Regions from separate parts of the Paenibacillus sp. FW101-FHT12H11 genome, predicted to be linked through region 1. Evidence: riboswitches for the same ligand, from Rfam matches in the RefSeq annotation. Region 1 holds a riboswitch; each other region holds the start of a gene.
What was found. A riboswitch is a leader RNA that binds a small molecule or an ion and turns the genes downstream of it on or off. The one in region 1 is predicted to bind ZMP and ZTP.
Positions count from the first base shown of each region.

Region 2: another riboswitch for ZMP and ZTP. It lies ahead of AC3WTJ_RS25500 (bifunctional 5,10-methylenetetrahydrofolate dehydrogenase/5,10-methenyltetrahydrofolate cyclohydrolase); the one in region 1 lies ahead of rpiB (ribose 5-phosphate isomerase B).
Region 3: another riboswitch for ZMP and ZTP. It lies ahead of AC3WTJ_RS16680 (GNAT family N-acetyltransferase); the one in region 1 lies ahead of rpiB (ribose 5-phosphate isomerase B).

Region 1 covers NZ_JBYTCO010000017.1:45,209-55,120, forward strand. The annotation lists gene upp (uracil phosphoribosyltransferase) at 1-83, opposite strand, end outside; gene AC3WTJ_RS35680 (ABC transporter substrate-binding protein) at 277-2,100, opposite strand; gene AC3WTJ_RS35685 (MFS transporter) at 2,284-3,552, shown strand; gene glyA (serine hydroxymethyltransferase) at 3,612-4,862, opposite strand; gene AC3WTJ_RS35695 (TIGR01440 family protein) at 4,905-5,510, opposite strand; gene rpiB (ribose 5-phosphate isomerase B) at 5,522-5,980, opposite strand; ZMP/ZTP riboswitch at 6,084-6,164, opposite strand; gene AC3WTJ_RS35705 (low molecular weight protein arginine phosphatase) at 6,222-6,824, opposite strand; gene AC3WTJ_RS35710 (manganese efflux pump MntP) at 6,979-7,539, opposite strand; gene AC3WTJ_RS35715 (L-threonylcarbamoyladenylate synthase) at 7,604-8,674, opposite strand; gene spoIIR (stage II sporulation protein R) at 8,706-9,449, opposite strand; gene prmC (peptide chain release factor N(5)-glutamine methyltransferase) at 9,831-9,912, opposite strand, start outside.
Region 2 covers NZ_JBYTCO010000008.1:243,257-253,168, reverse strand. The annotation lists gene AC3WTJ_RS25535 (GH116 family glycosyl-hydrolase) at 1-691, shown strand, start outside; gene AC3WTJ_RS25530 (nucleotidyltransferase domain-containing protein) at 714-1,550, shown strand; gene AC3WTJ_RS25525 (GNAT family N-acetyltransferase) at 3,107-3,562, shown strand; gene AC3WTJ_RS25520 (GNAT family N-acetyltransferase) at 3,719-4,135, opposite strand; gene AC3WTJ_RS25515 (ABC transporter transmembrane domain-containing protein) at 4,279-6,426, shown strand; gene AC3WTJ_RS25510 (hypothetical protein) at 6,461-6,982, shown strand; gene AC3WTJ_RS25505 (hypothetical protein) at 7,161-7,649, shown strand; ZMP/ZTP riboswitch at 7,687-7,765, shown strand; gene AC3WTJ_RS25500 (bifunctional 5,10-methylenetetrahydrofolate dehydrogenase/5,10-methenyltetrahydrofolate cyclohydrolase) at 7,822-8,679, shown strand; gene AC3WTJ_RS25495 (CBO0543 family protein) at 8,767-9,222, shown strand; gene AC3WTJ_RS25490 (TolB family protein) at 9,355-9,912, shown strand, end outside.
Region 3 covers NZ_JBYTCO010000005.1:3,203-13,114, reverse strand. The annotation lists gene AC3WTJ_RS16710 (Ger(x)C family spore germination protein) at 1-296, opposite strand, end outside; gene AC3WTJ_RS16705 (spore germination protein) at 293-1,690, opposite strand; gene AC3WTJ_RS16700 (ROK family transcriptional regulator) at 1,815-2,837, opposite strand; gene AC3WTJ_RS16695 (metallophosphoesterase family protein) at 2,941-4,017, opposite strand; gene AC3WTJ_RS16690 (hypothetical protein) at 4,248-4,610, opposite strand; gene AC3WTJ_RS16685 (Gfo/Idh/MocA family protein) at 4,633-5,730, opposite strand; gene AC3WTJ_RS16680 (GNAT family N-acetyltransferase) at 5,805-6,881, opposite strand; ZMP/ZTP riboswitch at 6,931-7,010, opposite strand; gene AC3WTJ_RS16675 (CBO0543 family protein) at 7,077-7,577, opposite strand; gene AC3WTJ_RS16670 (alpha/beta hydrolase) at 7,662-8,621, opposite strand; gene AC3WTJ_RS16665 (DUF2441 domain-containing protein) at 8,710-9,297, opposite strand; gene AC3WTJ_RS16660 (carboxylesterase family protein) at 9,294-9,912, opposite strand, start outside.

The DNA.
Region 1 (9,912 bases):
TCTTTTGTTTTCGTATTTTCATCCCGAATAAAGGTCAGCTTATGCTGAATTAACGGATGATCACAAATAAATAACTTCCCCATAATTTCCTCCTAAAAAACCACAATGTTATATGTATTTTACCCATTTTAGCGTCAAGGTACGACAAACCTCGTTCATTATATCATATGTTATCCAACTTATCCTCCGAAAAACCAAACCTACCATGAATATCCTTATTTGCGTAAAAAACCGCCCGGGAGTATCTCCCAAGCGGCTTTGCATCTTATCTGTTTATTATTCAACTGGCCCAGGGTGGTACCAAATGTTTTTGAAGTCAAACCATCCCAGCGTGTTGAACGTTATGCCTTGTAAATGAGGGCTGTACACCAATTGCTGCGTCGTATGCAAAAGGAATAGGACAGCGAAGTTTTTCGACACTAAATCTTGCATCCCTCGGATTCGTTGCAGGCGCACTTGTCTGTCGGGCTCATTTTCGATAGCCGCAATAGTCTCATCAAAAACTCGTCGCTGCTCATCCGTTGCACAGACTCGAACCGCTAAATTGCCCACTTTATACATCTCAATCAAGCAGCGTGCCTCATCATCATCCGCAACAACTCCGCCTATGATAACATCGGCCTCTAACAGCAGCGGCACCTTTGTCATTTGTTCAAAAGTATACAGCTTCAGAATAACGGGAATACCCACTTCCTGACAGCGAGCATGAATCCATTCGGCTTGAGGCTGATTCTTGAGCGTAAATGTCATGGTAATGGGTTCGCCATTATAACCGCATTCTCTAAGCAGATCCCTCGCCCGCTCCGGCTGGTGATCCTCGGGTCCAACCCCCGGCGAATCCGTTGGCAAGAAATCGGCAGCTGGCCTTGCATGATAAAGGCCTAATTCCTTTATTAACCCACAGCGATTCAAAATAAACTGAATAGCCTGGCGGAATTCAAGGGCTTGCTGTGGTCCATTTTTGCGAAGATTAAACACAACCGTGCTAGACCCCAGCATCATCACTTCCTTTTTACACCAGTGTGCAGGGGCAGGCTGTTTATAATGGTTAAGCTTCCCCATTTGGAAGTTTAACTGCTGCCATCTTCGATCGCTTACGTTGTCCGGAACATAGAGCAGCTCGATGCGATCCAAATGGGCGCCTTCCTTGTAGTACTCCTCAAAGGCTTCTAACGTCACGCCACCCGCATCATGCCTCGTAATGCGGAAAGGGCCCGTTCCAACGGGGAGCATGCTGGCATCCGCTACCTTAGTTGCACTGTAAACATCAGCAGGGACAATCGCTGCCTGGTAGGAGCTAACATAATGCGGCAGCATATAATTCGGCGCAGCAAGTTCCATGCGAACCGTCAGCCTGTCGACGGCGCGAATATCCTTGACGGAATTCAACAGCCACCGATTCGGCGAATCCTCAGTGCCCAGTGAACGCAACCGGTTGAATGAAAACACCACATCGTCCGCTGTCAGCTCCCGGCCATGATGGAATCTCACTCTTTTCCGCAAATAGAAAGTCCATACCGTCGCATCCTCATTGCACTCCCACTCATGAGCCAAGCCAGGCTCCAGGCTGCCGCAAAGCGGATTGAAATAGAGCAATGTGTCAAAGGCTTGCTTCACGAAATGCAAGTCCCGCGAGAACAGCACATCGACAGGATCAAGCGTCAGCACGCGAATTTGCATCGGCAGCCTCAGCGTTTCAGGATTTCCGGAATCACAATTGGCTCTGTATCCGAAATAACTGCCGAGCCAAGCCAAGAACCGATCCATGACGCTCCCGTCCAATCCATCCATTTGAAACAAACTCATCGCATGGTTCAAGTTTCCTTGTTCAACATGGATCTTCGCTTCCGCCATCAGCACATCTTCTGCCGGAACCAGAAATCGAATCATCGAGCGGTGTCCACGGCCTCGTCCCGGCGTCCAGACGATCCAACCCATTTCGCTCATTTTGCGGATCAAAATTTTTACATTGCGCTCCGTACAATACAGGTAACCGGCAATTTCTTCTACGGAGACTGGCACGTCCATATACGTGTGGGGGATCTGTAAAACACGCGTTACTGATGTTTTCAACTGCGCATATTGTAAGGCAAGCTGCATGAAAGTCCCCTCCTTTACACGAATTACCAAAGAGTATAGTTGCGCCTTTCCATTTCGTCAACAGCCTGCAGCAGGGATAAAAGGTGAAAGTTTTCCAAAGCTCTGTACACTTTTTAACTCATGGTCATTTGTTATGATGGGGAAACACGGAAATTGACGATACTAGGAAACAGGTGATGGCGCATGACATTCTTTCAATTCCATCCTAATGTGCGACTGCGCATTGCTCTAAGCTTTCTGACCAACATCCTCAGCAATATGGTTATTCCATTCATGTCGATTTACTTTGCCCGTACACTCGGCACAACCATCGCCGGCACAGCGACGACTATCTCCATTGCTGTTGCTCTAATCAGCGCCACGATCGGTGGTCATTACGCAGACCGGGTTGGCCGCAAAAAAATGATGCTAATCGGGGAGGGCGTCGCCCTTCTGGCTTATACGATTATGACCTTCGCTAATTCGCCAATCTGGCATTCCGCAGCACTCACGCTCATCATGACAGTGATCAGTACGGCCTCTTGGGGCCTAAGCAAACCTGCTGTTGAGGCCATGCTGATTGATGTATCAGGACCTGATACCCGTAAAGCCATCTATCGGATTAATTATTGGTCCAATAACCTGGCCATTTCCGTTGCGGGGATGATTGGCGGTTTCTTCTTTAGCGACTATCTCTTTGAGCTTTTGTTCGTTGCTAGCGGAATGTCACTTGTTGCGCTGCTGGTGACAGCCTTTTTCATGACAGAAACGATGCCGGCCGAAGTGACTAGCGTGGAGGAAGAGGCGCACCCTTCTAAACGTATCTCGATGTATCACCGTTATAAAGGGGTGCTGAGCGACCGCAGATTCCTCATTTATCTAATCTCAAGTGTGCTCATCGTGTCCGTAGAAATGAATCTAAACGGATATATCGGCATCCGGCTCGCTCAAGATATTCATCACACCCCTTGGTTTCCCGGCATGTCCGCTACCATCGACGGTCTGCCTCTCGTCGGCGTTCTACGCACAGAGAATACACTCGCCGTCGTGCTGCTTTCCCTCTTTGTTGGGCGGCTGCTCAAAGGAAATTCCGACACCAGGATGATGTTGTTCGCCATGTTTCTGAACGTAGCCGGCTATACATATCTTGTATTCGGCAGCCAGCCAATCATGCTTATGCTGTTAATGCTCGTTGCCACCATAGGTGAGTTGACCTATGTGCCTTTAAAACAAGCGCTGCTTGTACAGCTTGTCCCCGACCACGCCCGCAGCTCCTATATGGCGCTCAGCAGCATGACGAATCGCGTTGCCATTATGCTTAGCGGACTAAACATGATCATTGGCGGTTTTCTGCCATCCGCGGCCATGGCGCTGTTTATTCTGCTGACCGGCGTCGCGGGAATTGGCTTGCTGGCGTCCATACTGCCGAGCCTGAAGGAAGCCGAGCAGAAGGTGCGTCATGCAGTAGTATAAAAAAAGGGCTGCTTCAAAAGGTCATTAACGACCCTTTGAGGCAGCCCTTTCTATTTTGATTAGTAAGTTAAACCTGCGTACAACGGATATTGCGCCGTCAAATCTTTCACCATGCCGCGAGCTTTCTCAAGAACAGCCTCATCTTTCGGGCTTTTCAATGTAATTGCAATCACTTTCGCGATTGTTTGCATCGCTTCTACGCCCATGCCGCGGGATGTTACAGCCGGTGTGCCCAAACGGATACCGCTTGTGATGAACGGGCTTGTTGGGTCGAAAGGAATCGCGTTTTTGTTCGCTGTGATACCAATCTCGTCAAGTACGTGCTCAGCATCTTTACCTGTGATGTTCAGGTTGCGCAGATCAACCAGCATCAAGTGGTTATCTGTACCGCCGGAAACAAGGTTAATGCCTTCAGCTGTCAGTGCAGTCGCCAATGCTTGCGCGTTGTCGATGACGTTTTGACCGTAAGTTTTGAATTCCGGTTGCAGAGCTTCACCGAAGGAAACGGCTTTTGCAGCAATCGTATGCATCAAAGGACCGCCTTGGGAACCAGGGAATACAGCTTTATCAATCGCAGCTGCCCAAGCTTTGCGCGTAAGAATCATACCGCCGCGAGGACCGCGAAGCGTTTTGTGCGTTGTAGTTGTAACGAAATGTGCATGCGGCACTGGGTTCGGGTGCAAACCAGCAGCAACTAGACCGGCAATATGCGCCATGTCAACGAAGAACAATGCGCCTACATCGTTAGCGATGGATGCTAGTGCTTCGAAATCAATCGTGCGCGGGTAAGCACTTGCGCCAGCAACTAACATGCGAGGCTTATGTTTGAAAGCCGCTTTACGAACATCGTCGTAGTCGATACGGAAGTCTTTTTCACTTACACCGTAAGCCACGAAATTGTAAAGAATACCGGAAGCATTAACAGGGCTGCCGTGTGTTAAGTGACCACCGTGTGCCAGGTTCATACCCAGAACAGTGTCACCAGGGTTTAGAGCTGCCAAGTAAACAGCCATATTCGCTTGTGCACCAGAGTGCGGTTGAACGTTCGCATGTTCAGCTCCGAAAAGCTCTTTCGCGCGGTCGCGAGCGATATCTTCTACGATGTCTACGTATTCGCAGCCGCCGTAGTATCTTTTGCCCGGGTAACCTTCTGCGTATTTGTTAGTCAGTACTGTACCCATCGCTTCAAGCACAGCTTGGCTGACGATGTTCTCAGAAGCGATAAGCTCAATTTTGTCGCGTTGACGACCAAGTTCTAGATTCATAGCTTCTACGATTTTCGGATCTTGTTTACTTAGAAAGTTTGTCATATGGAATTCCTCCTAAAAGATAATTTATATCTATAAGTTAACCTAGCAATCCGCATCTGGCGCGGCTTGCTGATAGAGCTGCTCGGCAGCCTCAGGTGTGTAGACAGCTCTTGTTCCACCAATCAATTTAGGCCGTGTAAAGGCCATGGTTACATAAGCATGACCCATATTCCGCACGGGCGGCCGTGCAGGCACAGCAACCCGCCGCAAATGCATCCCGATCAGCGTACTGCCAATATCGATTCCGGCATGCGCTTGAATCGTCTCGACGACTATAGGCTTCGCGAAGTGGCGGTACGCGTAGGAGGCCATTGAACCTCCGGCTTTTGGCACAGGAATAACCGACACTGGCTCAAGCTGAGGGGAGATCGCGAAAAGATCTTCCTCAATGACAAGCGCGCGGTTCAAATGTTCGCAGCACTGAAAAGCCAAGTGCAAACCGAACTCGCGGCTAATGCGCTGCGCCGTTTCAAAAATCGGCCGAGCTGCATCCAACGTCCCCGACGTCCCAATCCGATGACCGAGAATCTCACTCGTGCTTGTACCAATGACCAGAATGTGACCTGGCCGTAGATTGCCCACCTTTACCAACTCGCGAAGATTTGCTTCCAAATCTTCTGCAATCGTGTGAAGTATGGAATTTGTCATGGTGGCCACCCTTATGGATGAATCGCGAAGCGATCTTCGATGCTTTGCACCTTGTTAATGCGGTTCTGGTGACGGACACCTTGGGAAAACTCTGTTTCCAGCCAAATTTTCACGATTTCCTCGGCAACACCCGGTCCGATGACACGCTCGCCTAAAGCAAGTACATTCGTATCATTGTGCTCCCGTGTGGCTTTAGCAGAAAATAGATCATGAACCAGCGCGCAACGGATGCCTGGAACCTTATTCGCAGCGATCGACATCCCGATGCCTGTTCCACAGATCAGAATTCCCTTGTCGGCTTCCCCGGAAACCACATCTTCGCAAACCTTGAGTGCATAATCCGGATAATCAACGGAATCTGCACAGCTGCATCCATAATCTATGACCTGATGGCCCAAGGATTCAATAAAAGGAATAATAACATCTTTCAAACGATAGCCTGCATGATCCGCACCTAACGCAATTTTCATGGATAGAACGCTCCTTTGCTTGTTCGAATTCGACCCTTCTATTATATCCCAAAGTCCACCAGAAAACGAAAAAAAGAGCGGACACGCTAGAAATAGCGCGTTGCTCTTTTGCCCAGGCGACCGGCCGTATAGCTCAATGCTCCATTGTGGTTACTCCCACTCGTCGCCAGTTACATTGAGTCTTGCTTGATGAATCCATCTTATCGCATTATGCACGAGGTGTAAAGATGTCTTTCGCAAATCATTTCCCAGACTGCGAATCCTCTTTCCGCTCGCGCAGCTTCTTAACCAATTTATCTAAACTCCCGCTGATTTCATTCGCTGTTTGCCGGTAAACCTCTATAGGGCCTCCGAACGGGTCAGAAATATCATAATCCGGGATGGCATCTTCCAACAGATAAATCCGATTTCGTTCTTCAACGGTTACTGTTTGTGAAAGAGCCTGCTTAAGCTGAAGCTCCGTGACCAACTTCTCTCTCTCCTCAATCGCTTGAAGGATGCGCTGATCGTCCTCTACATATTCTTTGAGTGTAAAAATCTTATCTATCGCGCCCGGATACCGCTGGATAACCGAACGTTTATGCCCCATCGTCATCGTTAAAATGAGATCTGCCCACTTCACTTCAGACTCCTGTATCGCTAATGAACGAATAGGCTCTTTGAACCCTGCCTCTTGCAGCAGCGTTGCACTATTTCGGGAGATCGGAGCGCCCGTCATCGCGGATACGCCAGCTGAACGAACTTCTGCCGCAAGTCCTTCTTGGTGCACCCTGATACGCAGCAAACCTTCGGCTAATGGACTGCGGCACGTATTTCCTGTACAGACAAATAGAATTCGCAACATGAGAACCTCCTTAGAGTTTTGCGTAGCAAAACTTTCTTCGTAAGCATGGGCCTGAGTTTTGCGTAGTAAAACTTTCTCGTAAGCATGGGCTGAATTTTGCGGTAACAAAACTTTCTTCATAAACATAGGCAGAGCCTGCTCCGCCTCTATTGTATCATAGCAAAAACTTGATCCCAAACGCGAGCAGAATTAGCCCGCCAAACGCTTCTCCATACTCGCCAACCCAGCCGTTCACCCGTCTGCCAACCAATAAACCAGCTACGGATAGCAGCGCGCCGAACAAACCAAATACAAGCACGGTTAGCAGGATATCCGTCGCAAACATGCCTAAGGATACACCTACTGAAAACGAATCTATGCTTACACTAAGCGCAAAAATCGTCAGACCCCATAAAGATCTATGATCAAAAGAGGTTGCTTCTTCTCCACGGATCGAACTATACACCATATGGGAGCCTAAAAGAATGAGCAAACATCCGCCCGCAGCAGTGGCCACATTGCCAAGCAGAAGCGAAACATATTGTCCCATAAATATGCCCATTAACGGCATAATGATATGAAAAATACCGATCACCGTGCTTATTTTTAAAATATCCAACAAGCGAATCCCCTTCATGCCGATACCGATTCCTAAGGAAAAAGCATCCAAACCCAAGGCTATCGCCATGATGAAGATGGTGATAAGCTGCCCAAATTCAACGCCAGTTACGAGCATAAGTGCTGTCCCCCTTGTCCGCTTTCTTAACCAAGATATGCGGACAAACAGGGAATCATGCTAGCTAAACACGTACAAGCCGGTGACCGGCTGCCTTGCGCAGACGGTTCATAATGGCCTGACCAATCCCCGTTTCCGGGCAGCCTTCTGCAGCAATGTACTGAATCCCTTGCTGATCAAATTGCCTTAATGCTGCGTACAGCCCCTGAGCAATCTTATCCGGTTCCGCTAACGAGCCGCAGGCAATGACCAAATCAGCTTCATATAGAGAAGCCCTTTCCTCAAAAGTAAGGATCCCCGTCGATTCCCCCCGCTCCTTAGCGGCTTGAATGTCGCGCTGAATCCATTCAGCCACTGCTTCAGAATTGTCTCCAGATACAATATGCATGTATCCTTTTGGCGCATAATGCGTATACTTCATCCCCGGAGCACGAGGCGTTTCTGAAACTTGCACATCTTCCCGCTCAGGCTCATGAATTCGAATAGCCGGCAGGGCGGACTGCAACTGCTCTGCCGTAACGCCGCCTGGACGCAAAATATACAGCTCACCATCTGCAAGCTGAATCACCGTCGACTCAACACCGACCCCCGTGCCGCCGCCATCCACTATCCCACCGATTCGACCGTCCAGATCTTCTCGCACATGTGACGCCAGCGTTGGACTCGGTCTGCCAGAACTATTGGCGCTTGGGGCTGCTATAGGAAGCGCTGCTTTTCGAAGTAGCTCCAAGGCCACAGGATGATCAGGTATACGAATGCCAACCGTAGTAAGACCGGCCGTCACCAACGGCGAAATGCCGCCTGTTTTTACAGGCAGCACGATTGTAAGAGGGCCAGGCCAGAAAGCCTCCATAAGCCTATGATGGTCAGGCGTGACACTATCAGGCTCAATGAGATCTGAGAGCTGCTTCGTATCCGCAATGTGGACGATCAACGGATTATCCGACGGTCGTCCTTTAGCTGAGAAAATACGCTTTACCGCTGTGGTATTCGTAGCATCAGCACCAAGCCCGTATACCGTTTCCGTAGGGAAAGCTACGGTGTCCCCGCCCCGCAAAAGCGCTGCGGCATCTGATAATTCTTCACCCCTGTTACCAACCCTATCCGGGTCTACTTTCCAGTACTTTGTCACGATCTATCATCCTTACTTCCAAAATGAAATCAAGTTAACTAAACCATGAAACGATTTTTTTGGTCATTTCCCAGAAGAAAAACTTGACTTTAGGTTGCGTGTCTTCAGTCGCATCAGCCATAACAGGCTGCACGTCCGTACTTGCTTTCTGCTTGACCGTTGGCTGGGCCACTTTACTGTCTTTTGCCGTAGGTGCAGGTGTAGACGAAGTTTTCAATTTGTCTTGGCCTTCTGTTTTCGCTACAACAGCGGCGGTTGCCACCGCTTCTCCTGAAACAGAATCTACAAAGCAAAGCGGTGGAAACAACACGCACCACCAATTCTGGCCTTCCCCGCTGCCAATCGTTACACGAAGCGCCTCATAGTCACCTGCAGGGTAAACTTCATTCCCGTACATTTTCGTAGGAAAAGGGACTTTGCCAAGTTCAACCGTATGTGTGTAGCTGTAGCCACGAGCTTCAATCATTTGTCCGACAAGCTCATCGAACTCCGGTAAATGAGCCAATACTACCGCTCTTGCTTCATCCAAGGAATGCGGGCCAACAACCCAACCCTGCATACGCTCAATAATCGCATCGCGAATTTCGCGTTTCAGTGCTTGATCCTGCGCCGAATCCGAGTTTGCTAGAATACGCAGGCGAATAGATTCTTCCGGTATGGTAGGCGAAATAACCGCCGCATTCGTACGATTGGATTCCCAACTAGTTATCATAACAATAAGTGCAAAAGCCACGAATAATAAGTGCTTGAATGAATGGCGATCCGTTCTTTTTACCATGAGGAAAAGCCCCTTTCCCTTCGCTTCTACTAGCCAGTATAGGCAAAAAGAGGAGAGGCTAAACCTAGCAATCTATTTAAATTTGGTAGATTTGATAGAGTTGGGATTCTGTTAACTGACAATTAACAAATTCACGCTCAGGCCTATCTTTAGCGGAACCAGAGAACGCTATTTTGGGAAAAACGGGCTGTTTCCCTCTCTGAACGGAACTATAGGGTCTTATTTAATCCCTATGGAGCGTCAATCGAGCGAAACCGGCAAAATAGCGGACTGTAGTTCCTGTACCAGGGTGGAAAATGCAACTTTAATGGAGAATAGCGGACCATTGTTCCCTTACCCAATATCAAGATTAACGCCACCACTGGATACAAAAACAAGCCCCTACTGTTCCCGCGGCCGGATCGCGATCACGTGGCGATCAATCCCCTGCAGATCCGGCACGAACCGGATCTCTCCCCAATCG
Region 2 (9,912 bases), on a different contig from region 1:
GTACGTGCTGGATTCGGAGAAAGTAAAACGTGCGGTCCATTCCATCTATGAGAACAACTTTATTGAACAATTAGGCGACCACCCGAATGCATGCCGCATTTATGGGTTAAACGACGAGGCGGGTCTCGTCATCTGCTCATGGCCTGATGCGAACTCTCCGATCGTGCCTGTTCCTTACGCGGAAGAATGCATGAATGGCTTTGAATATCAGGCTGCTTGCCATATGATCTATGAAGGATATGTAACGGAAGGGCTGCGTGTGGTGAAGGCGATTCGCGACAGGTATGACGGCGAACGCCGCAATCCGTGGAATGAATTCGAGTGCGGCAGCAATTATGCCCGCTCTATGGCTTCTTTCGGTTTACTGCTGGCGCTAAGCGGATTCGAGTATGATATGGTCGAAGGACATATTGGTTTTAGTCCGAAGTGGCAAGTAGATGAGTTCAGCAGTTTCTGGAGCTTGAATGACGGATGGGGTGAGTTCCGCAGCGTTAATGGACAGCTGGAGCTGGAGGTTAAAATGGGAACACTGACGTTATCCAGCTTTGGCAGCGAGTTGTTGAAGGGGCGCGACATTCAGAGCGTCTTGCTTGGAGGGAACGAAGTAGCCGCAGACCATGCGGAGGGGAAAGTATTATTTAAAGAAAAGATCACTCTTGATCCGTTATCTACTCTTATCGTAAAGTTTTAGTATCAAGGTAGGTGATTCGTCTATGGAAGCTAATCAAGTTATTCAATCGGCTGTAGAGCAGCTGCAAAAAGTAGGAGGAATCGCTGCAATTGTGTTAGGCGGTTCACGTGCTTGCGGTACCGAAAAACCGGAGTCGGATATTGACATCGGTGTCTACTACCGGCTAGAGCAGCCGATTGACGTTGCAGCTTTGGAGAAAGCTGCGGAGTCATTGGATGACCAGCACCGCAGCGGTCTTATCACGCCGATCGGCGGTTGGGGGCCATGGATCAATGGCGGCGGCTGGCTTAGCAGCGGAGGCTTTCCCTTGGATGTGCTGTATCGGGATGCCGCCAAAGTGTCAGGCATCATTGAGGATTGCCGGCACGGCCGGATCGATATTCATTATCAGCCGGGCCATCCGCATGGCTTCTGCACATCGATCTACATGGGCGAAGTCGCGCGCTGCCGGCCGCTCTGGGATCCGGAGGGTCTCGTCGCTAAGATGAAGGCGAAGACCGTGCCGTACCCGGAAGCGCTGCGGCAAGCGACCCTTGCGAAGTTTATGTGGGAAGCGGATTTTTCCATCGCTAACGCTAAAAAGGCTTTTGGGCGTAACGATGTTTCTTACGCAGCGGGGCATCTGTTTCGAACGGTAAGCTGCCTTGTTCAAGTATTGTTCGCGTGCAATGGGCAATATTTGCTGAACGAAAAAGGAGCCGTCGCCCAGTGCAGTCAATTTGCAGCAGCACCTGCTGATTTCGAGAAGCGAATCCAGGAGGGATTCGCTTCCATGACAGCCGATCGCGCGGATTTAACGAGGGCGATTGCTTCTTTTGCGGCGCTTGCCGGCGAGGTACAGGCGATGGCTAAGCTTTAACGCCGATTCCTACTGCTATTTGTTGCGATTATGCCACTTTTTTCCTAAGCAGCTGGATTTATTGGTGATAATTATGCCAAGTATAACCAATTCTCGTCTCCTACCGATGAATTGAGCTGGAGCTTCTACCGTTATTTCGTTCCTTGCTCTTGAGCAGGGAAGATTAACGGTAGTTTTTCCATCTACCGTAGCTTGCGGCGTCTTAGTGGATTGTCCGCTCGAAGCAATGACAGCATTTTCGGTCAAAGTGAGGAGCTGCCTATCATACTGACTGTTTGTATCACATAGCGGAACCTGAGGGTGCTATTTCTGCCCTATTGTTTCATTTCAAATTCTTGGGGAACTACTCCTTGGTGCCACACTTTACTATATTGCAGTTTGTACAACCAAATGGGAGTATATCTGGCTTTTTACTCGTCTATGTTGTAGTTTATACAACCATTTCGCGTGAGATGGGCACTTTTTTGTCATTTAGGGTTAAAATGATTGTATTTTGTGCAATGAAGATGAGATTGCAGCGGAAAAAGCGTCTGTATGTTGTAAAGAATACAACGGGGAGATGGCTTTAATGTTTTCATTGGGTTGGAGGTGAAGCTGCAACCCAGTGCAGCCAATTTGCAGCATCACCTGCTGATTTCGAGAAGCGGATCCAGGAGGGATTCGCTTGCCTGACAGCCGATCGCGCGGATTTAACGAGGACGATTGCTTCTTTTGCGGCGCTTGCCGGTGAGGGACAGGCGATTGCTAAGCTCGGATGCCGATTCCTACTGCTAATTGCTGCGATTATGCCACTTTTTTCCTAAGTAGCTGGATTTATTGGCGCTAATTATGCCAAGTATAACCAATTCTCGTCTCCTACCGATGAATTGAGCTGGAGCTTCTACCGTTATTTCGATCCTTGCTCTTGAGCAGGGAAGATTAACGGTAGTTTTTCCATCTACCGTAGCTTGCGGCGTCTTAGTGGATTGTCCGCTCGAAGCAATGACAGCATTTTCGGTCAAAGTGAGGAGCTGCCTATCATACTGACTGTTTGTATCACATAGCGGAACCTGAGGGCGCTATTTCTGCCTTATTGTTCCATTTCAAATTCTTGGGGAACTACAGGGCTTTATTTCAACATTTTTGGCTGACTTTCAGCCCAATCCGTTGAAATAAGAGACCATATTTCCCCTGCGTACGTAAAAGGGGCTATTTTGCAGAAATAGCGCCCTGTAGTTCCCCACGGCCGAGCCTCAACCTCGGCTTCAGGCACTGGTCCCCGCCGTCCCGCCGTCCCGCCGTCCCGCCGTCCCGCCGCCCCCGCCAGCGGCTCCAGTATAATTTGTCTTTGGCAGGTGAAGTGAAAGTTGGCTGATCTGGTGAGTAGTGTGATGGGATGGTGCGACGGGTCTAACATGAGGCCAGACAGTGTTTAGTCGGTTAAGTTTCAGTGTTTAGCCGGTTAGGTTTTCTCTTAAAATTTCCTTTACAAAAAAGGTTTTGACCTTAGGCAAATTCATGTAAAATATAACTTAGAAAGAGAGAGTAATGAGAAGGAGAGATTCACTATGGCTGTGTTGGATATTAAGGTTGATGACTTAACGGGTCCTGAGGTAAGGGAATTAATTCTGGAGCATCTGAAAGGAATGTCAGAGCTTTCACCACCGGAAAGCATGCATGCCCTGAATATTGATGGGCTCAAAAAACCGGAAGTTACGTTCTGGAGTGCATGGGACCAAGGACAATTAGCAGGCTGCGGCGCAATGAAAGAACTTGAACCCGGACACGGTGAGATAAAATCCATGCGAACTTCTTCTGCACATCTTAGAAAAGGGGTTGCGAAACAGCTTCTTGAGCACATCATCGGGGAAGCCAAGCGACGTGGTTATCAGCGGTTAAGTCTGGAAACTGGCTCCTTCGAAGCCTTTGAGCCGGCAAGAAAACTGTATGAGAAATCGGGTTTCGAGTACTGCGAGCCGTTTGCGGATTACACCGAAGACCCTCTTAGCTCATTTATGACGTTGAAATTATAGAAAAAAAGGCTGTTGGACCATAGATTGAACAGGTCTGGACAGCCTTTTTTAGTCGATAAGAAAGTATAAGTTTTATACTTTGCCTCGCATCTACGCTCGTCAGCATCTACGCTCGTCCTGAAAGGACGACGAAGTCGTTTATCCTTATGCCGCGCTTTAAGGCGTTTTCGAATAAACGAAAAATCCGCTTCTTTTTTCCCAACCCGCAGCCGTCCAGAAAGAATGGCCCAGATCATTATTTTCGAGGACAAAAATGTGACATTTCTCAATGCCTATTTCTCTTAGCTGAGCAAGACTCGCTTCTACAAGCCGATGACCAATCCTTTGTTTGCGATATTCCGGATTTACTGCTAAATGATAGATAAACCCTCTTCTGCCATCGTGCCCAGCCAGAATAGTTCCAACCACCTGATTGTCCGCTTGGCAAACGAAACAAAATCCTTTATTTCGGTGCAGATAACTCGCGATGTTAGGTTTAGAATCCGCCTCGCTTAATACAAGACCTTCAATCTGATTCCAGAGTAAAAAGGCTTGCTCATAATCTTCGATTGTCATTTCTCGAATAAGGGACACCGATGCATTCTCCTTTGAATAGTACTTATATGAACTCTATTTATTATCAGAGATTGTACTCTTTTATCTGCAGGATTGCTAGAACGATTTACAGCCTAAAGGATCTAAGGTAATCTATGGATAGCAGGAGGTGGCGATATTCTTTGCCTTTCATTAAGACAATACTGCGTCAATTTGCTCAGTATAAATTATTATCTGTTGTATTCATAGGCAGTATTTTCATCGAAATTGCGTATTCCGTTGCTTCACCCTTAAGTTTGAAATATTTGGTAGATGACGCTTTCACGCCTAAGGATCTTCACGCGTTCATTTTCATTCTTGCGGTGCTGCTCAGCGGGGGGTTATTGAATATTTGTGCAAGCGCTTTTGGCGACTACTCGTTAGGCAAGCTCAGCGGGGAAATGATCCGAAAGATGCGCAGTGAGCTGTTTGACCATATGCAAAAGCAATCGCTCCCTTTTTATCAACGGTTCAAGGTTGGTGATTTGGTTACTCGGTTTGCGGCCGATATGGGTGCAATGGAGAAAGTCGTGCGCATATCGTATCCTTTTCTGATGAAGGAAACGTTAAGTGTGACGCTCGGTCTTGTCATGCTTTTTTCAATCAATTGGAAGTTAACTCTTGCTATGCTGGCTGGGTCTTCACTCATGTTTATCGGGCCGAAATTGCTGCAGGGGCGTGCGGAGGCTGCCAACACAGGATACAAGGAAGCGCAGGAGCATTTCGCCAATACGATTGACGAGATGGTCAAAGGGCACAAAACGATCAAAGGCCTTCACTTGCAGGTGATTATCCGAGATCGTGCGCGCAAACAGATGAACGACTTATTCTCTTTCGGGTTCAAGCTGCATATGGCCGGGGCCTTGATTGAACGGCTGCCGCTCACGGCGCTGCTCATTCTGAACGGTATCATGATTGGTTTCGGTGGGTATTTAATATTTAATGACGATATTACGGTTGGCGGTTTTATGGCGTTTTTTACATTGTTTTTATCGGTAGGTCAATCTGTTACAAATTTATCGGTCCTTATTCCAAATCTCATTGATTCGAGTATCAGTTTCCGCCGGGTGAAGGAGCTATTGGAGCAGCAGCCTGATGTTCCTGACGCGGAGAATCCTGTCCCGTTATCATCATCTTTTACTTCCATTCAGATGGATCGGGTGACGTTTGGATATAACGTTGAATCGCATCAATTGAAGGAAGTGAGCATGCGTATTACGGAAGGCATGTATGTGGCTTTCGTAGGGCCTAGCGGATCTGGCAAAAGCACGGCTTTACAGCTGCTATCACGGTTTTATGATCCGAACCAGGGGGCCATCTCAATCAATGATTGCGATCTGCGCCAAGCAAGTGAAGCGTCGCTAAGAAAGCTGTCTACGCTTGTTGCGCAGGATACATTTCTGTTTAACGCTTCGATTCGTGATAATTTGCTGATAAATAATGAAGCTGCGACGGAAGCAGAAATGATAGAAGCGGCGAAGCAGGCGCGGATCCACGATACTATTGTTAACTGGTCAGATGGATACGACACGCAGATTCACCACGAAGGGGGCTCTCTGTCGGGTGGAGAGCGGCAGCGACTGTCCATTGCTAGAGCACTTCTGCGGAAGCCGAAATTATTGCTGCTCGATGAAGTCACATCGGCGTTGGATCCGGCGACGGAGGCCGATATTAATGAGTTAATAGCGCAAAGCCGGAAAGACAAAACGATTATTTCCGTTACACATAGACTGGCTTCAGTCGCGCATGCCGATGTCATTTATGTATTTCAAGACGGTCGGATCATCGAATGCGGCACCCATCAAGAGCTTCTGGATCAAAAGGGGGAGTATGCGAATCTTTGGGAGAAACAGATCGGGTTTCATCTATCTCACGATGGTCTACATGCGACTGTGGATGTCAATCGGCTCGCTAAACTGCCGTTCTTTCAAGGTATTGAGCCAGCGCTTTTAAGTGATATCGCTACCTTGTTCTCAACAGAAACGTGCAAGGAAGGCGAAGTCATCGTTCGTGAGGGTGAAGAGGGGAATAAATGCTACATTATCGTTCGAGGCAAATTTGAAATTGTGAAAAATATCCAGGACAAAGGCGAGATACGTGTTGCCGTTCTGCAGGATGGCGATCATTTCGGGGAAGTTGCCCTGCTCCGCAACACGCTAAGGAATGCAACAGTGAAGGCACTGAGTCCTGCGGTACTGCTATCGGTCAGACGAGAGGCTTTTCACCGGTTGACGGCACAGTATCCACAAATTTTACAAACGTTGCAGATGACATTATTAAGCCGCATGTAGAGGATTCGTTGCGGAAGGAGTGAAGATTAACGTTATGACGGTTAATATTTACAAACGTTGCGTCACTGATGATGATTTGGCTAAAGTGAGTTTGTTCATTCTGGAAAACCGGCGGGATATGCATCCATCGTATTCGGCCACCGACACGATAACGATGTTGTATTCGTTCATCAAGTATGGTCAGTTGATTCAGGTGGTGGATCAAAACGAACAGCGTATTATTGCGGCAAGTGCTTATTACCTTGGGACACCAGAGCACGATTACGAAGATAAGCACATCGCTTTTGTAGAGATGGCCATAGCCGACCGTGCGTATCGAGGATCAAGGCTCTTCATTAAGGGATTGCGTTTCTTGGTAAGCGAGATTATGTCCGACAATCCGGACGTTCAGGAAGTGAGATTCGCAGCGCTTGCAGACAATGTATATTTATGTAGATTGTATGCGAGATTTGCGGACACGAGCCAGGAAGCGGATAGCGAATTAGGGAAACAAATGAAATTTGGTGTCAAAATTAACAATCTGAGGGGTTTCTTAGATAAATTCATAAAGGTATAATATCTATATGACAGACAACTACCCTTGATAAGGAGGCGTTATGCATGATCGTAATTCCACCAAGCATTAATAAAGATACGAAAAAAGGCGGCGGTTTCGGTAAAATCGTCAAGGACAACGAGAATTTGCGAGCTAATCCGGTTTAATGGGTTTCGAATTCCGCACGTGTAAGTTCGAGATGGATTTCGAAGCTTACATCCGTTTTTTGATTCAGCAGCAAGCCTGTTTAAACTTGCCGTACCCTTTCGCGATGAAGCTTGCTTTCATGGGCAGTCCGCTACACTTCGGGCATGCCATGCTGATTATCCACGATGAGACTTACGATATCGTAGGTGCGGCAGGCTTCGTGTACGGCACAGGGGCAAATGATTATGAAGATCGAGAGATTTGTCAGGTCGAGATTGCCTTTATTTTGGAACACTATCGGCGTACACCGTTATTTCTGCGTGGTTTTGAGGCGTTATTGAGCCTTATTAAAGCTGGTAACCCAGACGTAAAGCAGCTCCAGTTCTGGAGTTCTACTGACAATAAGGAGATACAGTCAATTGTTTCTAGGTGGAGCAGCTTGCCTGGATTTCACTCATCAGTTGTGAATGATTTAACTTTCTACAAGTTTTCATTCGATGAGTTGGAAGCTTATTGCAGGCGAATTGGAAGAGAGCATTGAAAACTATCGCTATAGTTGTTATTATGTTTTCATACAAGTAACTGTGTGTGACTGGCGGAACATGGGGAACCATGAGGGAGCACACAGATAATCAGCCGTACGCCTGGGCAGAGGTAAGGGGATATCCCCTTACCTTTTTGCGTTTCAAATTTACTCAAAAGGGATGATGGAAATGTCAGCAGAAACATTAATCTTGGATGGTAACCGGGTCGCAGACGCCATGAAGGCATCACTGAACAACAGAATCAAAAACTTGTCCGATCAAGGCATCGTTCCTTGTTTAGCGACCGTGTTGGTCGGCGACGATCCTGCTTCGGCGACTTACGTACGGATGAAAGGAAACGCGTGCAAGCGACTGGGGATTCAATCCATTCGTGTAGTTCTTCCTGAACACACGACGACGGAGGAGTTAATTGCAGCCATTCACAAGCTTAATGATGACAACAGCGTGCATGGGATTTTGTTGCAACACCCGGTCCCGAAGCATATCGATGAAAGAGCAGCTTTTGAGGCGATTCATATCGATAAAGATGTCGATGGCGTCACGACGTTGGGATTTGCTCAAAATGCTTTTGGATTTGCCGAGTTCCCATCCTGTACGCCGGCGGCGATTATGGCCATTATAGATTATTATGAAATTCAGGTCGAAGGCAAACATGCTGTTGTTATTGGAAGAAGTCCAATTCTCGGCAAACCCGTCTCACTAATGCTGCTAAATAAGAACGCAACCGTTACGACCTGCCACTCGAAAACAACGAATTTGGCCGATATCGTGCGTCTGGGAGATATTGTTGTAGCTGCCGTGGGTAAACCCCGCTTTGTTCAAGGTGATTGGCTAAAACCAGGCGCAATTGTCTTAGATGCAGGTTACAATCCAGGAAACGTTGGTGATGTTGATTATGAGGCTTGTTGTGAGGTGGCTTCGGCTATAACACCGGTTCCTGCCGGGGTTGGTCCAGTGACCATTGCAACCTTGCTCAAACATACGGTCGATGCGGCTGAAAACATAGCTAACAAGCGACAAGCGTAGAGCGCCCCGAGCCTGCAAGTTTTGTAAACATCATATTTTCACCAACAACTGGTCATACTAGTGGATCTAGAGTAAAGAGGTGAAATCATGTTATTTAACATTATTGCAGGCTTTTTAATCCCCTGGGTGTTTGGCATTTATTTGTATAGAAAGTCTCGAACTATTGTGTTATTCATCTTTCCAATTACTGTCGTGATATCTGGCTTAATCAACGATACAGGGTACTATTTGGATTTTTGGGATTTCACCCCTTTGATTGAGAATGATGAGACGCTTTCAGCACTGCCGCTTGATATTGGGCTTTATCCCGTTATGGCCGGTTATTTGATTTATTGGATTCGAAAAAATAATCGGTATACACTTCTGAAAATAGGCTGTTTTTGCTTGGCTACGACTGCGCTGGAATATTTGGCGTTTATTTTTGGGAAAGTAGAATACAGCAATCATTGGAATATTGGTTGGACCTTTGTATCCTATCTACTTGCATATAGCCTAGTCAATTTGTATTACAGGCTTTTGGTAAGATACGGTTATTGGAAATGAAAAACGTTTAATTGCTCTTCGGGCCAGTGGCCAGAGGGAGTTGTTAAGCGTTTTTTTGTTGTTTTCCCTTGAGGAATAATTTGGATCAACCTGCTAAAAATATTTCTGAACGATTTGAAAAGGGGGCAACCGATGAAAATTAAAATGTTGTTCATTAGCCTGGTGATTTCAGTCTTATGCGCTAATGTCGGATATGCTGAACCAAAGCAATCTATACAAGCTGCTTTTGTGCGCGGCGGCGATCTATGGGTCAAAAAAGACGATAAGGAGCTGCAAGTTACGTTACATCAAAAGGTAAGCGAGCCCAAATGGTCGGCAGATGGAAAGTTCATTGCCTACTCACTTGCCCTAGGAGAACAGCAGCATGAGATATGGGTGTACAGCTTGGAGGCGAAAAAACATAATCGCGTCTATCCAGGCGGCGACAATTTTCAGTGGTCTCCCAATAGGAATGATCTTGCTTTTAAAATAGATGGCGTTCTGAATACCACAAAGATTGGCCGCGATAAAGTGGAACCCTTTAAGAATGTAACTCTGGGTGTGGATAACTACTCATGGGTACCTGATGGCAGTGGATTTCTGGTATCTTCACCTGCTCAGCTCAGGCCATCCGGTTGGACGAATGTGGAATTGTATATGGTTCCGGCCGACGCCAAAATGGATCCCAACAAGAGTAAGCATTTTTATACG
Region 3 (9,912 bases), on a different contig from region 1:
TGACCAAGAAAAACTTTCCTGGGAAGCTTGTCTTGAATTTGTTGTGTCAAATCTCCGATGGTAGTTCCGGAAGCTGTGAGGACAATGTTAGCCCTTTTTTCAGATCCCCCTCCGCCTTTACTGCTTTTAAAATCAGCAGGAACTGCAACCTGTGCGCTTTTGGTAAGTTTACCGTTCTCTGATAGATCTAGGGCAGTTCCTATCCAGAAAGCGTAATCATTAATTTCATTCCTATCCCAACAACCGGAGATGAATAGAGTTACTGTCAAAGACAGAATTAAACACAATTTCCTCATTGTTTTCGCGACGCTGATACGTATTTTCTATTCATGCGTATAAGCGTGTCCTTCCAGAATTTTTTTCCAAATGGCGTTACCGGGCTTAAATAAGGAACACCGAATGACTTCAGTGTCACCAGATGAATCATGACGAACATGATCCCGATGGCAACACCATACAAACCTAAGAATCCGCCCATTATGAGAAGTGGGAATCTAAGTATTCGATACGGCAATGCCAAACTATAGCTCGGAAAAGCAAACGATGCGATTCCTGTACCGGCAACGATCATGACAATCGGAGCTGAGATAAACCCCGCTTGCACGGCAGCTTCCCCGATAACTAGCGCCCCTACGATACTCACAGCGGAACCTATGGCTTTCGGCAAGCGGAGACCGGCTTCCCGCAATCCCTCAAACATCAGTTCCATTAATAATGTTTCAATCACGGTTGGAAACGGTATGCCTTCTCTAGATACCGATATACTAAGCATTAACGCTAGTGGAATCATTTGCGGATGAAACGTCGTAAGCGCAACATACACGGAAGGCAGTAAGCAAGACACAAGGGTTAGCAAGAAACGTATAATTCTGACTGCCGATACGTATAAGAAGCGTTCATAATGATCTTCTGCTGCTTGAAAGCCAGACCAAAATGTCATGGGCAGCAATAAAGCGTTCGGAGAACCGTCGACGATTATGGCTACTCTGCCTGCTAGCAGACTTGCGGATACGGTGTCTGGACGCTCTGTATTTTGGATTTGCGGAAAAAAAGATAAGGACTTATCTTCGATAAATTCTTCGATATAGCCAGAATCTAGCAGTTGATTCGTTTGAAAAGAATGAAGTCTTCGTCTGACTTCCTGAAGCAACTCCGGTTTCACTTGCTCTTCGATATAGGCCACGACAAAATCGGTATTGGTCAAATCTCCTGCTTGATGCATTTCGAACTTTAAGGTGGAATGGCTTATTTTTCTTCGAATCATACTCAAATTTGTTCTCAGATCTTCGGTAAATCCCTCACGCGGTCCACGAATCGATGCTTCATTCGATGGTTCATTAATTGCGCGTTGTTTGATGTCCGTCAGATCTGCCATATAAGCAAATGGCTCACCGTCTATAAAAATAGCCGTACAACCTTTCAAGACTTCTGCAACAATTTTTGATAATTGATAAACGGGTGTATACTGTGTCAGCCTAGTAAAATCGCGGCTCATCATACAGGCCGAAATAATCTGTTCCAATCGATCCGAGTCTGTCATTTCTTCAATATAAACGAGTAGAATATTCGAGTGATCCATCAGTTTTAACGGTCTAAATACGATATCCGAACAATTATGAAAAATATGCTGCAGCGCATCGTAATTCATCTGTACATTTTCGTGTACATCCGCAGGAATGCTCTCATCCATGCCACTTCCCCCCTTTCCTTAAGTCTCGGTTTATATCATGCGTGATTTCACGCCGTTTTATTCCATAAAATAGAAAAGAAGCCCTGCTCAGAATGACTGTAGCAGCGCTTCTTTCGTTCCGTTCTTAACTATCCGTAATCATCAAATTTAATGCTAAATTCTGCAAGCCGGCCAGGTAGTCCTCTCTCCAATTGCTCCTTAAGAGTTGAGGCAAATGTTCTTGCGGAATGTAGGCCGAGCTTCTAGCTGCAATCTTATCCAAAAGCGCTTCGTCTACTTCATCCTCACAGAAAACGACTGTCTGAGGGTTGATAATCGCAGTGAATGTGGCAATTAATCGTGCGATCGCATCAATCTGCCCCTCTTCAGCTAATAACATTCGATGGTTGCTGCCTCCATTTTTCAAGGCTTGCAGGAACGTCTTATTCTCATACTGGGGTACGAATGAAATTTCACCTGAGAAGAAGGTACTGCCCCGCACAACGTCGCCATTGATCATAATGCCGGACCCTGGTCCGTTCTGGCCGAAATATAGATAGATCAGCGATTCATTCTCTATCTCGTAGTTTGACGCATAGCCAAGCACCGATGCATTCATATCATTTTCAACCACGACCGGTATCTGAAATTTGGATTCGAACTCCCCTTTCAGATCATAGTTAAAGTACTGCTGATAGGGGGGGATAAAAATAATTTTGCCATTGTCGACCGCGCCTGGCACTCCAATCGCTATGGAACGAAGCCTTGGATATTTCTCAATCAACGTTTCAATAAGATCTCCCAGCAATTGAGCATCTTGTTGTATGACACTTGGTTTGGTCCCCTGCTCTTTGACCTCCCCAAGACAGTTGAATATCGAATAATTCGTTTCATTTTTCTCGATAAAAATGGCTAGTCCCAGCATGAACTCAGGATCATAGGTATACCGCTTTGCCCTCCTGCCTCCGCTGGAATCATCATCGCCGGAATAACGGATTTCTCCGTCCTTCTCCATTTGAGCAATAAATTTGCTAATCGTCGGAAAGCTGATCCCCAATCTCTGACTGAGCTCCGCTTTTGTTGCGCTTCCTAATAAGATGAGTCCTGCGCGAATACGGTAGATTAACGGTTCGTTTAGCTCTTTCGGCGTCTTGAAGACATTTGTCATATCGATCAGAACCTTTCCTATTAAAAACAATATCACTTATTAAATGTATTTAATAAGTTTAGGTTCATCTTATCAGAAGTTGCAAAAAAGGGCAATACGCCTCCTAACCTTTAATCCAGTCTTTTCCAAGCATGTTTAACCAATGAAATAGCTCCGCTAGCGGCAATCCTTCCGCGATGTGAAAGCGTTCTGTCTCTTTGTCATTTCCCCCCAATGCGACTAAGAATTGTGCCTCTTGAATATAACGGTGACGATAAAAATCACGTCCTTTAATTGCCACTTTATCCTTGTAGACCTCAACATACAGACCTTCGCTTTCTTCCGGGCCTAACGCCACTTCGCCGCCGTTGCCGTTGTTTGTCCATGGCTGTTGAACAGACGATGAATTGACCATGGTGAATCTATCCTTTACAAGTGTATCTGGGGATTTCAATTCCCAATGCGTGTGGCCGGAGAAGAAGATCACCTGCGGGTAACCCGACAATATTTTTTTCAATTCCTCATGCTGAACGATCGCTCTGTTATTCGTACAGCAGAAATGCGTGCCCGCCACACTATTGGGTAAAGGTTGGTGCAAAAAAACGAAAACCGGCTTACCGGCATCTACATCATCCCTCAACTTCGTGCTCAACCAGTCCAATTGCTTTTGGGATAAATAAGCATCTTCCAGATTCGCCTCATTGGATTGCCGATATTGCTCGGATCCAAGAAAAATGAAATGATACCCTTGAATGAACCTGTCATAGTAGACTTGTTTTTCACCTGTAAGCTGTAAGAATCGGGATATGGAAGCCTGCTCCGTCTCCTTATTTGGGAATAATTCTGCGCGCCATACTCGGTTTGGATCGAACCATGCTTGATAGAACTCATGATTCCCAATGGTCCAAGCCATGTTCTTCGGATGCGGATTTGACTTCACCAATTCATTTAATGCCTCATAGTCAGCTGACATTCCGTTTGTTAAATCTCCATTGATTACAAGCAAATCGGAACTCGGATTCAGAACGTTTAAGTCCTGCAGTGCGTCTGCAAACTTATCTTGAGACTGCTTATCCCATGACTGTACGTGTATATCGCTAATAACGGGGAAGGATAGTCTAGGCTTCTCCTCATCTTTAACATTGAGGGGAACAGTGAATAAAGCAAGCGATAACCCAACTTTCAATAGTCCTATTTTCACGCCTACCACACTCCATTTCCTTCCATGATGAATTCCGATATGAATTACCATAACGTTGGAATGTCAACAGGGAATTTGGTGCACCTTAAGGTTATATAAACAACCTGAGGTCTCTTTACAACATTTTCACACAACTCGATAAGATCCGACCTGAGCTACAGGGAAACATGACTCTGTATAAAAATAAAAAAAGCTTGATTTCTCAAGCTTTTTCCCGATGTTGTTATTTTTCATCCTTTCGTGGCTTGCAGCGAGAATGTGAGGGGAATATGGTTAGCGGTGTTTTTCCATCGCCACCATCCGTCCTCGCCTTGTGCCATGAAAGGGAATCGTTGGTTGTTCCCATACGGAAACTCATGAAGATAATCCAATCGCAGGTCAGCAGCAATCAAGGCATTCAGTATATTGCTGAAACTGTAGCTCCAGACATATTCAACACCCTGCTGATTGGCCGCTGGATCAGAATGTGGAACAATTCCCTCGATTCGAAGGGGCTCTTCCGTGTGAAAGTAAGGATAGCGTGTGAGCAATTCGGTCGCATCGGTAGCATCATCAAAGACATTGAGAAACGGATGCTCCTCCTGTAAGTACAAGATCCCGCCAATACCCGTTCATTTAGGAGGAAGCATTTATACCGCCTTGCGCCCAAGGCTGCGTTGTTGTCGTTAACTCTTCTCCCGACTCGATGGAAGCCTGCATCATAATAGACAAATAATGATCCTGCATGGCCTCTTCCAACCCATAGCATTCCGGCCCACCTTGCAGATAGTCCGCCATCTTATTTAAACTCGTAGCGATAGCAATCTCATCATCAGATAATCGGCTGGGAACAAATGGATTTTCATATACCCATTCATCATTAGCTGTAATGCCTCGGTGATAATAGCCTTCAAGGTTCCCGTTATGGCCAGTATCCATTCTTCGAAGATCACCGTATATCGGTGTTTTGAAATCCCGTAAATACCGGAACGTTTCGTCTGTTAGTTCTCCGCGGTTTCCACGAACGAGTATACGATTTTTGCGAACCCAAGAAAAGTACTGGTCTCCAGTAAAATCAAAAAGTGCCAGCTTATTTCCGAAGGAAAGAGTAACGATATCTTGGACAGAATCAGCCATGATTTCACTTTCGGGAGGTCCATTACGCCCAGGGCCTTTCACCAGATTCGACGTAAATCTCTGTCCCATGATGACGGCATTCTCGAAATCAATGCCCAGCAGCTTGCGTATCAAACTGATACCATGATAACCGTGCGCAGCTGAGACTTGCGCTTGAGAAATGTCGCCCAGTTTACCGGATCTCACAAAAGCAATTCGCGCAGCATGCATCGGCTGATACAAGTATTGTTCAGCTACCTGTACGCGTCCTTTCAGCTTTTTCAGCGATTCGTACAAGTCGATCATAGTAGGAATGTCCTTAGCTGGAGGCGTCTCTGACAATACGGGAATTCCCCGCTCGGCCAGTTCCAGTGTGCAGACGGGCGCTGCTTCCCATGGAACGCATACGACCGCGAACTGAAGTGACCCGCTTGAAGCGAAAGAATCCATATCCCGATAGGTTTTCACACCCCACTCCTTTTCAATCTCCTTGCCGCGTTCCTCGTCACGGACTAGCATCGCCCGGACGGCGAAATGCTTGGGCAGCGCTTTGGCAATCCGCAAATAAAAATCGGCTCTCCACCCTCTGCCGACAATACCGAATTCTATTAATGACATGGCCGTTCTCCTCTCTTTCGTTAAATGCCACTAAGATAATAGGAAAGTGACATGTTTTGCTAGATTTTATTTTACTAAAGGATCTGCCGTTCATACAAGTGCGCAGCCCACCCTTGCGCTTCATAGCGTCCACAAAACGCAAATCCCTCACGGGAATAATATCTATTGAGTGCCGCGTTATCTCCCATACAATCAAAGCGTATCCAAGATTTCCCTTGTTCTTTGATATAGCTTTCCGCCCAATTGAGCAGCCGCGTGCCAATGCCCATGCCTGGATAGTCCCGAGAGACCGCCAATCGGTGTACATAGCCAGCATTTTCATGGTGCTGTTCTCTCCAGATCTCTTCGTCCCTCCATTGAATGGAAAAGCAGCCGACGGGCTCTCCATCCATGTGCGCCACAAAAAACTCATCCTGTTGAATCAAATCGAACACATACGCTTGTGAAAACCTCTCCTCTCGCCACTGTATAAAGCCCTGCGTCCGCTCAATCCACCTTGCGGCATGTACCAAAAGCTCTCGCACTGACTCAGCATCTGCCAGTTCTGCTCTGCGAATGTCCAGTTTGCTCTGCCAGAGGTACTCCAACCGTGCTGCCGTTTCCATCGCCAATGCTTCTCCGAACAACCTGGCTACAACATGTAACGCTGCATCGAAACCTGTAGTTACACCGCCCGACATGACAATTTTTCCGTTATCCACATACCGTACATCCTTCACAACCGTCGTACCTGGAGAAAGCATGCCTTGTAAAAGGTCGTACGCCATCCGGTTCGTTGTCACGCGAAGCCCCTCCAATATATCCACTTTCGCCAGCAACAAGGCACCGGTACATATCGAAAGCACAATTTCAGCGTTGTTCGCCACCTCTCGCAACCAATTGATCAGACGTAAATTATTTATTTCTGTTCGGGCTCCCCACCCTCCAGGCACGATGAGAATATCAATGGCTGGGCAAGTATCAAAGCTAAAATGTGGCGTGATCGTGATGCCGCTAACGGTAGTCAGCGGAGTAGCCTTTTCGGCTACCGTAAAAACGTGAAAATGACTACCCAAGTACCCGGCTACCCCAAATACATCATGGGGACCGGTAAAATCCAACGTATCTACCTTATCGTACAGCACAACTCCGACATGCCTTGTCCTCTTCATCGACATCATCTCCTCAGAAATAAAAAGAGCACTTGACCCAATGGATCAAACGCTCTGCCCAGGCGATCGGCTATATGCCATATGCGCTCCCCCGTAGTCCTCTACGTTTCGCCAGTTACGCATACCATAATTTCCCTTTATTATACAAAGGAAAAATAAAGGCGTCTAGATGAAGAGGAAGATTATTTTCTGGGATTATTTAATTGGAACTTTGAATATGACTAATAATCCAATAGCGAATAGTATGGAAATCGCATACGTAAGGATTGGCCGACTAAAATGTAAACGAAGCATGGGGAACGTGATGATATTGAACACGACGGAATACTGCATGGTCCAGCCATGAAAATGTTTGATCGCTCCTGTAAACATGTAGATGACCTCAATGAGGGAATAAATGACGACCCATAATCCTATCCATAATGCTGCCTTCGCAATTCCTTTGGGGTATAAACCAAGAAATATCAGCGTTGTAGCTGCAAATGCAGCCAAACAGCATATTTCAGTCCCTATCGTACTATCAATTGGCGGCATGGGTTGGTGCTGCCATAGCGGGTAATCTTTTGTCAGCAGAACATAAAATACGTCTCCAAGCAAGAAATATAACATTGTTGCATGATATTTTTGCCAATTTCTCCAGTCTCCCCAACGCCATGCCGAAAGGACAGATAATACAGCCATAGCAATGAAAATCATCCGAATACCCCATACAATTGGATCGTTTTACTTTTTATAATCCCCTAATGCATGTATAGGTATTCAGATTTCCTGCACGTCCGATTATAATACGTTTCTCTCCCTTTCACGAATCCATGCAGTTGCAAGCAGAATAGCCCCTCTAGCTGCAGCTGTGTCCGCTAAGTCATTGAGCATAACGAAATCATGGATTGTACCTTGGAAGCGTACAGCTGTTACCCGAACCCCGGCTTCTCTCAGTTTATTCGCATAGGCTTCTCCTTCATCCCTTAGTACATCTGCTTCAGCCGTAATCACAAGTGCTTCCGGAAGTCCTTTCAGTTGTTCCATGGAAGCTCTTAATGGTGAAGCGGTTATTTCCGCTCTTTCCCCTGGATCAGTTGTATACTGGTCCCAGAACCATTTCATAGCATCCTGGCGAAGGAAATATCCTGTTGAAAAATCTTTATAAGATTCCGTCTCAAACGATGCATCAGTGACTGGATAAAAGAGAACCTGCTTGCGGATCCGAGGGCCGCCGCGCTCTTTGGCTATTAAGGTAATGGCAGCGCTCATGTTACCACCGACACTATCCCCTGCAACTGATATGTTGTCGGATTGCAGTCTCTTTTCATGACCATGCTCGGCAACCCATTTTAGAGCTGTAAAAACTTCTTCAATTGCAACCGGGTATTTTGCTTCGGGCGACAGGCTATAGTTTGTAAAAACAACCGCGGATTGAGACCCAACCGCTAATTCTCGAACTAATCGGTCATGCGTATGGACATTTCCGAAGACCCAGCCTGCGCCGTGGGTGTAGAGAATCACAGGTAGAGAAGCCGTGATGTTTTGTGGACGAAAAATGGTTAGGGAGATGTCCCCTTTGGGCCCTCCCGGGATTGTTACATTCTCGACGTCAACAGGCGGCTTTGTTATGGGGCCGTCTTGAACTTCGTCAACGGCTTCCCTTCCTTTCTTCGGTCCTAAATCAAAGAGAAATGGTGGATTAGCTGTAACTTCTACGAAATCTTGAGCGGCTTGTTCAAGTACGATTTTCTTTTTCATTTTGGAACCACCTTTCATTTGGTTTCATTTTGTGGTCCCAATTTATTAACCCATTTGAGGGGAATGTAATCTGTTTGTTTGTAAATCCTTAAGCGGGGAACTCATCGATTATTTCAATAACTTCAATTTTTCCATTAATCAAAAGCTCCGGAAGTTCGTTGCTCACATTCCCCTTCCAGTATTCTCTAGCTTGTTCAATTTTTAAGGAAAAAGGGATCGCATCCTCCTTAGGCAATAGATTTCCATCGCCCTCAAAGTAACTTCCATTAACCCGAAGCCTAACAATTTGCAAAACTTTCCGATGATAGGATTCAAAAATGTTTTTCCATTTCAAAGCGTCTTCATAACTTTTCGCAGCATATAAACATGTCAATCTTGAAGGATACTCAGGGTACTCTTGAAGTCTAACCAACTCAACTAGTGCTTCTCTAATAGCTCTAATTGTTTGCCCTACATACTTAACAGCTACTTCTGCATTTTCTTTATCAAGTTTCAAGCCATCATTAGTGTAATGATCATTGAAAATTTGAATAAAGTCTTCGCCTTTGGCATTTAATTGTTCTTTTTCAAAAAAGAAACGGTATACTGTGTTTTTCTGGTCACGATCAAAATTGATTACTTGCCCCAGAGCCATCTTATTCCCAGTAACAATGTGATAAACATCCGAATCATTCATTCTCCTATCCTCCGAATACTGCTGTTCTTATGTTTCAGAAGCCACGTATATAATTCTTGATTGTTATACGTCTCTTCCATAACTTTATGGCTGTGACCCAGTTCGGAGTAGTACGTCGCTCTGATGTTTCCACCTGTCTTTGTTATCGATCTAACCATATCTTCTGTCCCGGATACTCGAACAACATCATCGTCCACACAATGAAATGCCCAAATGGGTATATCCTTTAGTAGATTTACCTGTCCCGGCTCAAACCACCCTGAAATCGGCACTATGGCTGAAAAAAGTTCAGGTGCTCTTGAAGCAAAATCCCATGTTCCGTTCCCGCCCATACTAAATCCAGTTAAATAAACTCTCTCAGCATCTACAGGGTAATTCATGATCATTTCGTCTATCAGAGCTTTAACAGCATGGAATTCTTGTACCCAATTAGAGCCTGTAGGACACTGCGGGGTAACGATAATAAATGGAAAATCGCTTTTTCCTTCTGCTATCCAGGTAAGTCCATAGTTATTTAATAAACTAATATCTTCACCACGCTTCTTAACACCATGCAAAAACACGATTAAAGGGTATTTTGTGTCTCGGTTTATTCCATCATCATATGGAAGGTAC